DNA from 4 places in the Planifilum fimeticola genome. Region 1 is predicted to be linked to each of the others. Evidence: predicted binding sites of a transcription regulator. Region 1 holds the regulator's gene; each other region holds the start of a gene.

Region 1 (2,204 bases):
GGAGTCGTTCTCTTTAGGAATCCTCCGGTATCGTGCGTTTTCCGAACAATAGCTCCCCAACCGCAAACATATGTGCCCAGATTGCCGAATGATCAATCCCTTTTTCGGACGGGAATTTTTAATGTTTGCCCGGGATGGATCACGGCATCCTCCAAACGATTGATCCGGCGGATATCGCCGATCAGTTCCCGGATGTCGACGGAATCGTCCGCATACCTTCGGGCCAACCCCCATAGTGTATCGCCGGGTTCAACACGGACATTCACCGTCGGCTCCGGACCGTCGCCGGCCGCCCTGTCCACCCACACCACCAGAACGACCATCAGAAAACAGAGGATTCCGACGAGAGCGATTCCCCTCCGGCTCATCCCATCCCCTCCGTCAGCACCCGGATGGTTCCTGCAAATGATTTCCTTCAACCCGAGCATATAACAGAACAAACGTTCTGTCAAGGTGTTCCCGAACTCATGTTTGTGTTTTTTTCACATTTCATGTATACTGAAAATGGGATGAACTAAGCGGGTATGGGTTTTCGGGTTTGGTGCCAATTTAGCCGAAGGCGGTGATTACCTGTGTCCGAGAAAGGAGATGAGCACATGTCCAAACTGTCTCCCCGGCAACAGGCGATTCTGAACTACATAAAAAAAGAGGTGGAGGAAAAGGGATACCCCCCCTCCGTCCGGGAAATCGGCGAAGCGGTGGGGCTTGCCTCCAGTTCGACCGTACACGGACATCTGTCTCGCCTGGAAAAAAAAGGCTTCATCCGACGCGATCCGACCAAGCCGAGGGCCATTGAAATCTTGGACCGTCCAATGACGGAACGTCGCGCGGAAACCGACACGGTGATGGTTCCGCTGGTCGGGAAGGTAACTGCCGGGGAACCGATCACCGCCGTGGAAAATATCGACGAATACATTCCCCTTCCCAAAAAGATGGTGGGCAACGGCAAACATTTTATCCTTTCTGTTCAGGGCGACAGCATGATCAACGCCGGCATCCTCGACAAGGATTACGTCATCGTCCGGCAACAACCCACCGCAGACAACGGCGACATCGTCGTGGCCATGACTCCGGACGAGGAAGCCACCGTGAAGCGGTTCTACAAGGAAAAGGATTATGTCCGCCTTCAACCGGAAAATGACCTCATGGAGCCGATTTTGCTTCCCCGGGTGACGATCCTCGGCAAAGTGGTGGGGTTGATTCGCCACATCCATTGAGCATATGGCGCTATTTATCCTCGCGAAATCGCGAGGTTTTTTAATTGGGCATTTTCTTCGCGAACTCCCCCTGATTCAGCCGAGATTTTTGAGAGCTCCCCTTGAGTTCATCCACCCGGCATCACATCCCCCATCCTTTGAGCCCCTTTCAAACAGTGATCGCCTTCCGCTTCGCTTGCCGGACGCTTTTCCTGAAAAAGTTCCTGAACCATCCCGGAGAATCTTAAATCTGGCCGTGCCAAGCTCCCGAGAGTGTGTTAAAATATTCCTCAATATTTGTGAAATCGCCTTTCACTCTTCAACCCGCCCGCCGGTCGCATCCCTCTCGGAAAAATGCTGGACATTCGGGCGACCGGTACGCTATAAAATCAAATAAATATCAAAAAGCCAAAGGATGAGGTGAGATGGGAAAAGCTCTGGACAAAGTGCACGCCGATCAAGCCGATCATATCAAGATTGAGGATATTCTCATCGCCAGCCAGAGATTAAAAAAAGTATGCGTGCATACGCCCCTTGAATACAATCGCCTCCTGTCCGAAGAATACGGATGCGACGTCCATTTGAAGCGGGAAGACCTCCAAATCGTCCGTTCCTTCAAGATTCGGGGCGCCTACAACACCATTTGCAGCCTCTCCGAAGAAGAGCGAAAAAGGGGCGTGGTCTGCGCCAGCGCGGGAAACCACGCCCAGGGAGTGGCCTATTCCTGCCGTCATCTCGGCATCTCCGGGAAAATTTTCATGCCGACCACGACCCCGCGGCAAAAAATCAACCAGGTGAAGCATTACGGCGGTGAATTCGTGGAAGTGATCCTGACCGGCGACACCTTTGACGATTCCTTTCAACGGGCCATGGCTTACGTGGAGGAACACCAAATGTCCTTCATCCACCCCTTTGACGATTACCGCACCATCGTCGGGCAGGGCACCATCGGGATCGAAATCCTCAACGACTTGAAACAGCCCCCGGACTACGTGTTTGTCACCGTTG
Region 2 (2,204 bases), on a different contig from region 1:
AAAGGTGAGCAGCACGGCAAACAAAAACGGATCGGGAAGATAGCGTTCCACCAGACGGACACACAACCGGGTAAACCGTCTCAGCAAAAGAACCCCTCCTTTTAAGAATAAATCGGCTCAAACATCAATGAAATGAATTTATTTTAAATAATTAGGATAATATCGCCAAAAGAAAGGTCCAAACCGATTCGGCTTGGACCTCATCGGAAAACCTCCCGTGAAAACCCTTTCATTCATCATCAGTTCAAAAAAGCCTCAGGATGTTTCCAGAGACTCCTGCCCTGCATTCACTTCCATCCCTCGGGCAGAGGTGATGAGGAGGCTGCAGCCCTCTTCCGTCTCTACCGCATGGCTCACCCCCGGAGGCGAATAATAGTAATCCCCCTGCCGGAGTTCCTCCGTTCCCAGCCGGGCGGATCCCTCCAGGACGAATATCTCTTCCCCGCCTACATGATCATGTACCGGAAAACGGCCGCCGGCATCCATCTCCAACAGGATGCTGTACTCGTCCCGGTATCTCCGCAAATAGCTGAGCCGAACGCCATCACCCATGGGAATCCAATTTCCGTCGCCCTTGCGAACCACATAGGGCCCTTCCATCGACAAAAACCCCCTCATTCATTTGGATTCATTGTACTCCATCCGCCGAGAGGGTTCAACAGGCCCCGCCTCAGAAACTGAACAAAAATCCTGGGAGGACAACTGGTGGAGAAACGTCTCTTCACACTCGCTCCGCAGCCACTCGTTGACATACCGTTGCGTGTGGAGAAATCCGCGAAAACGGGCCTTCACTTCGCGGACATCGGACAACTGCCTCACCTCGATGATCTCTCCCCCGATCCGGCGCAATTCCCTCCGGGCGTTCAGTGCGTCCCTTGCGACGCGCTTCCGGATTTCCTCCAGCGCTTTTCCGATGGGTCGGCGCATTTTTACGGGAGTGTTTGCGATGGTCCGAAAGTCCCGTTCCAAGACCCGTTCCAACACTTCCAGCAAGACAACCCGCTTCACCAGGTCGGCGAAAAGGCGATATTCCTCCGGAGCGATCAGCATCGTCCATCCCACCCCAGTGAAAAGGCGTTTACCTTTATTATATGCAAACGTATGTTCTTGTTTCTCTGGTATTTTTTTCTGCTGTATTTACATATATAATAAACAATATTGTTTATTATATGTGTAAATAGGGTACAAAAAGGTGGAGACACGATTTGGACAGGGAGGGTGCCGTATTGATGCACAGTCCTTACGAGATGGAATGGATGGCCGAGGAAAGGATGAAAGAATTGGAGAAAGTGATCCTCCGTTCACGGCAAAGAAATCTCCGTATCTCCGGGGGGTTTGTGTTCAGGCGGGTCCTCAGCATCTTTTGGCGCAGGAAATAGGAAAGAGAGGCGGGTTCCCCGGCCCGCCTCTCCTCCTCACATGACGGGACGGCTGGGCTCGGAAATGTTGCTCAGCGCATGTCCCGCTTCATCGGCGAAGGGTTGACGGACAGCCAGATCGCCGATGGAGACGACCCCCACCAGCTGGCCGTTTTCCACCACGGGAAGCCGGCGAATTTGGTGCTGGGCCATGAGTCGGGCCGCTTCATCGACGGACATGTCCGGCGTACCCGTCACCGGGGCGTTGGTCATCACATCCGCCACCTGCTGGGAATTGGGTTTCTTATCGGCGATGCCCCGGATCACCAGATCCCGGTCGGTGATGACCCCGCGCAGCTGTCCGTTTTCGACCACGGGAATCATGCCGACGTTGTGCTGCTTCATCAGGTTGGCCGCCTGATACACATTGTCCTGGGGCGACACCGCGGCGACCTGGGTGGTCATGATATCTCTCAGCTGAGCCATTGTCGGGTTCCCTCCTTTTCTGCGGTTAGGTTGCTCCGACCCGGGAAAATGCATTCCTCCCGTCCGCGGACAGTATTTGTCAATGGAAGTCCCGGCGCCTGTCCACATACAGGGTGCCGTCGCTTTCCAGAGAAACGTAAACACATCCCGCAGCGACTTCACCTGCCGCTTTTTCAACTCATCCATCAACCACCGACCGCTTTTCCCCAGCACCCGCAGGTTCTCATATATGATCTGCCCGTCAACCACCAATTCCATCGGCACTTCCGGTTTTTTCCGGGGCTGAGAGAGGCTTTTCGGCGTCAACTGCTGATGCTCCGGTTTTCGCATCACTGAAAGGCTCCCGTCATTTTCCAGGAT
Region 3 (2,204 bases), on a different contig from region 1:
TTCGTTCGATCGAGGAAGGGATTCATCAGCGGTTGGAGCTGCGGGAGATCCCCAGCCTGGAGGAAGTGGCGGAGAAGCAGCAGCAGACGTGGATAACCCAGGTTGAGGAGACGATTCGGTCGGAACAGGATTTTTCCCTGTTCAAAGAGATGGTGCGGGAGTTGACGGCCCGGCACAGCCCGGAAACCGTCGCGGTCGCCGCTTTGTATCTGGCCTTTGCCGATCGGTTGACCGGAAGCGCCGATCCCGCCTACGATTTCGGCGAGACGGGTGCCGCGCCCGGAATGGTTCGCTTCTTTGTGAATCTGGGGCGCAATGCCAATATCCGTCCGCAGGAATTGGTGAAAGTCATATCGGAGCAGGCGGGCATTTCGGCCAAACAGGTGGGGCGGATCAACATTTACGACCGGTTTTCCTTTGTGGAAGTTCCGGAAGAGGTGGCTCCTTTCGTCTTCGAAGCCCTGCGCCAATCGAAAATCAACGGGGCGAGGGTCAACCTCGAACCGGCGCGGCCCCGCAATCGTTCCTGAAAGAGAGAAAACACCCTGCCGGCAGGCGGCAGGGTGTTTCCGTTATTGAATGCCCAGGGCGATTTTGGCGTAACGGGACATCCGGTCTTTGGTCCACGGCGGATCCCAGACGATGTTGACTTCCACTTCCTTGACGCCGTCCACCCTTTTGACGGCTTCCGTGACGGCGCCGTTGATCATTCCGGCCAAGGGGCAACCGATGGCGGTCAGGGTCATCGTCACTTTCACATTGCCTTCGTCGTCGATATCCACGCCGTAGACCAAGCCCAGGTTGACGATATCGATTCCCAATTCGGGATCGGTGACTTCTCCCAGGGCCTCCATGATCTCCTCTTTCATCTTTTCCTTGTCCATCATCCACCCCTCCTTCCCGGGAAACGATGCCTCTCTTGGTGACGAGACGCTGTCTCCCCCTAGTTTACCACAATGGACCGGTCGCCGAAACACGGAAGGACCCTGGGGCCGATTGCGCCGGAGGAAGGAAGGGTTTTTTCCATTTCTTCGGAGGAAAATCCGAATAAATGTTCGCAAATGATCTTGGCACCCGGTGAAAAACGCGGTATGATGATATCGAGGTGAAACGGAAACAGAGGAGTGATCCTATGTCTGACCGCCGTCAGGCTTTGGAGATGGCTCTAAGGCAGATCGAGAAGCAGTTTGGCAAAGGTTCGATCATGAAGATGGGGGAAGCGGCCAATACCCAGGTGGAGACGGTATCCAGCGGTTCCTTGGGCCTGGATATCGCCCTGGGGGTGGGCGGTTATCCCCGCGGACGAATCATTGAAATATACGGCCCCGAGTCGTCGGGGAAGACGACGGTGGCACTCCATGCCATCGCGGAAGTCCAAAAAATCGGAGGACAAGCCGCCTTCATCGATGCGGAGCACGCACTGGATCCGGTGTATGCCCAGCGGTTGGGGGTCAACATCGATGAATTGCTCTTGTCCCAGCCGGATACGGGGGAACAGGCGCTGGAGATCGCCGAGGCGCTGGTTCGGAGCGGAGCGATCGACATCATCGTGATCGACTCGGTGGCGGCGTTGGTTCCGAAGGCGGAGATCGAAGGGGAGATGGGGGATTCCCACGTGGGTCTCCAAGCCCGCCTCATGTCCCAGGCGCTTCGGAAGCTGTCGGGGGTGATCAGCAAGTCGAAGACGATCGCCATCTTCATCAACCAGGTGCGGGAAAAGGTGGGGGTGATGTTCGGGAATCCGGAGACGACCCCCGGTGGACGCGCCCTCAAGTTTTACTCCAGCATCCGTCTGGAGGTGCGCCGCGCGGAGACGATCAAGCAAGGGAGCGAAATGGTGGGGAATCGCACCCGGATCAAAGTGGTGAAGAACAAAGTGGCGCCTCCCTTTAAACAGGCGGACGTGGACATCATGTACGGCGAGGGAATTTCGAACGAGGCGAGCATATTGGATATCGCCACGGATTTGGACATCGTGAACAAGAGCGGCGCCTGGTATTCCTGGAGCGGAGAACGGCTGGGCCAGGGGCGGGAAAACGCCAAACAGTTTTTGAAGGAACACCCTGAGGTGTGCGCGCAGATTGAAGCCGCGATCCGGGAGCATTACGGTCTGCCCGCCCCCAAGCGGGCGGAGGATGATTCTTCGGAGGAACTGCCCCTCGGATGACGATGGAAAAAGGGGTGATCACCCGGATCGAACGGTT
Region 4 (2,204 bases), on a different contig from region 1:
GTTCATCTACGGCGAGTGGCTTTGGGATGACTTCACCCCCGCCGAGCGTCGCCACATTCTCCAGAGCATCCTGGACCGGTAGGTCAGATGCGGTGCCCGCCGATTTTGCCGGCCCGGTCGACGAACACGCTGGCTCCGGTGAGGGAGCGGGCCCAGAAGATGCTGGTCGTTCCGAACCGGTTGCGGATGGCGTCGATGGCCTCCGCCAACCGTTGCTCCCTTTCCCGTTTCCCGAACAGGTCCAGCTGCATCACCCGGTCGGAGGACAGGTTGCTCAGGGTGATTCCGATCAGGCGAACGGGCCGGTGATCCCAGTGACGCCGGAGCAGAACCTCGGCCGCTTCAAACACTTTTCGGCCGATGTTCGTGGGTTCGGAAAGGGTGAGGGAGCGGTGGACGGAACCAAAATCGAAGCTTCGGAGGGTGAGGGAGACCGTCCGGCCCGTATAGCCGGCCTTGCGGGCCCGGGCGGCCACTTCCTCCGCCAGTTCGCGCAGGACGGTCCGAAGGTCGCTCACCTTCGTGTAATCCCTCGGAAGGGTGAATTGATGTCCGATGGACCGGTTTTTATCCAGGCTGCAGGGATCGACCGGGCTGGAATCGACGCCCCGTGCCGAGCAGTGAAGAACCCGGCCGATGATGCCGAATCGCCGTTCAAGCATCGCAGGATCCGCTTGAGCCAGATCTCCGATGGTGCGGATGCCCATTCGCTGCAGGTGTCGGGAGATCCTCGGACCGACTCCGAACAACCGGATGACCGGAAGGGGCCACAACCGTTTTGGAACGTCTCGTTCCGTCAGGACGGTGAGCCCGTCCGGTTTTTTCATTTCAGCGGCCATTTTGGCCAACAATTTGTTGGGGCCCACACCGACGGAACAACGGATCCCCGTCTCCCGCAGGATTCGTTCCTTGATGCGGCGGGCCGCCTGGATTCCGTCCCCGAACAGCTTTTCGCACCCGGTGAGTTCCACAAAGGCCTCATCGACGGAAAACGGCTCCACGAGCGGGGAGAACTGGTGTAAAATGTCCACGATCTGCGATGACACGCGGAGATAGGTGGCCATGCGGGGAGGAACCAGCTCGGCCGGGGGACAAAGCCTTTTCGCTTCGAACACGGGCATTCCGGTTTCCACTCCGTATTCCTTTGCCTCGTAGGAAGCGGCCAGCACGATGCCGTGCCTCCGCGAGGGATCGCCGCACACGATGATCGGACGGTTTCGCAAGGAAGGGTTGAGGGCTTGCTCCACACTGGCGTAAAAGGCGTTCATATCCGCCAACAGAACGGTCCGCCTCCGCTCCATACCTCGCCACACCTCCGAACAAACGTTCCTAATATAGGATATCCGCTTTTGGCGCGGATGAGAAGAGGAATATTTTTACAAGGGAGGGGAGGCATGGGCTGATTTAACCGAATAATCGAAAAAAAAGAAGCGACGGGCTGAGGTCGCCCGTCGCCGGGGAAGCGGCTGAAGGGTTTCCCGGATCATTTTCGGGGGTAAAAATACATAATCCGACCGTTAAACAGGCGGAGTTCCCCCTGGAACGCCTTGGCGAGATAGCGGCAAAATTCATTGGCCTTCGACTTATCTCCGTGGGTGGCGCCCGGAGGAATGAGGATTTGAATGGTATGGCGGCCTCCCTTTTCGGCGGGTTCCTGCTTCACTCCGATGAGCAAGCCGCGGTACATCTTGGGATCTTTTCCCTTGAGGACCAGCCAGCTGTTTTCGTTTTCCGTCCGTTCCTCCACCGTATAGGGAAAGGCGGCCTCCTCATAAGTCCAGCCCAGCTGGCGCCCGGTGCGGGAAGCCATGTCGACGTACCGGTCCAACTGTTCCTTGACGTCTTTCAGGGAAACCTCCGTCTGCGTCGAATTTTCCACCAACCGTATCCATGCGCGGTTGTCCATGTTTTCCACCTCTGATTTGTAGAAAAAGTCCCTTTTTGCTTTGGGCCGGCTGCCCCTTTTCATCTTAACACTTGGATGGATTCCATTACAATCGGGGCGGGTATGGAATGTAAGAGAGGTTTCGTTGACGAGTCGATTCCAATCATATAAATATTATGAAAATATGTTGTTCGGTTGTTCGGCATGTGATACACTGAGAAAACATCCGGAGGAGTCGATGGGGGATGGATCCGATGCGCAAGGCGGACCTCATGGATGAAATCCGCTCGAAGATCGGCGTCATGGCGGACAAGTTGGA

What was found. Region 1 encodes LexA, which represses DNA repair genes until DNA is damaged. Its sites were predicted from a motif close to CGAACATATGTTCG; they were not measured.
Region 2: a site for LexA is predicted at 1,095-1,108, ahead of CLV97_RS00595 (YhjD family protein). Genes of this name have one in related genera too.
Region 3: a site for LexA is predicted at 1,045-1,058, ahead of recA (recombinase RecA). Genes of this name have one in related genera too.
Region 4: a site for LexA is predicted at 1,317-1,330, ahead of dinB (DNA polymerase IV). Genes of this name have one in related genera too.

Annotation. Positions count from the first base shown of each region.
Region 1 covers NZ_PVNE01000017.1:3,336-5,539, forward strand. The annotation lists gene yneA (cell division suppressor protein YneA) at 93-368, opposite strand; gene lexA (transcriptional repressor LexA) at 597-1,217, shown strand; gene ilvA (threonine ammonia-lyase IlvA) at 1,622-2,204, shown strand, end outside.
Region 2 covers NZ_PVNE01000001.1:132,344-134,547, forward strand. The annotation lists gene CLV97_RS00585 (short-chain fatty acid transporter) at 1-84, opposite strand, end outside; gene CLV97_RS00590 (cupin domain-containing protein) at 256-600, opposite strand; gene CLV97_RS00595 (YhjD family protein) at 619-1,050, opposite strand; gene CLV97_RS18460 (CBS domain-containing protein) at 1,416-1,844, opposite strand; partial or broken gene CLV97_RS18465 (DUF421 domain-containing protein) at 1,989-2,204, opposite strand, start outside.
Region 3 covers NZ_PVNE01000004.1:85,418-87,621, reverse strand. The annotation lists gene CLV97_RS03915 (DEAD/DEAH box helicase) at 1-530, shown strand, start outside; gene CLV97_RS03910 (metal-sulfur cluster assembly factor) at 573-884, opposite strand; gene recA (recombinase RecA) at 1,133-2,167, shown strand; gene CLV97_RS03900 (RecX family transcriptional regulator) at 2,164-2,204, shown strand, end outside.
Region 4 covers NZ_PVNE01000005.1:93,283-95,486, reverse strand. The annotation lists gene CLV97_RS04845 (peptidoglycan DD-metalloendopeptidase family protein) at 1-82, shown strand, start outside; gene dinB (DNA polymerase IV) at 84-1,301, opposite strand; gene CLV97_RS04835 (DUF1885 family protein) at 1,484-1,906, opposite strand; gene CLV97_RS04830 (hypothetical protein) at 2,131-2,204, shown strand, end outside.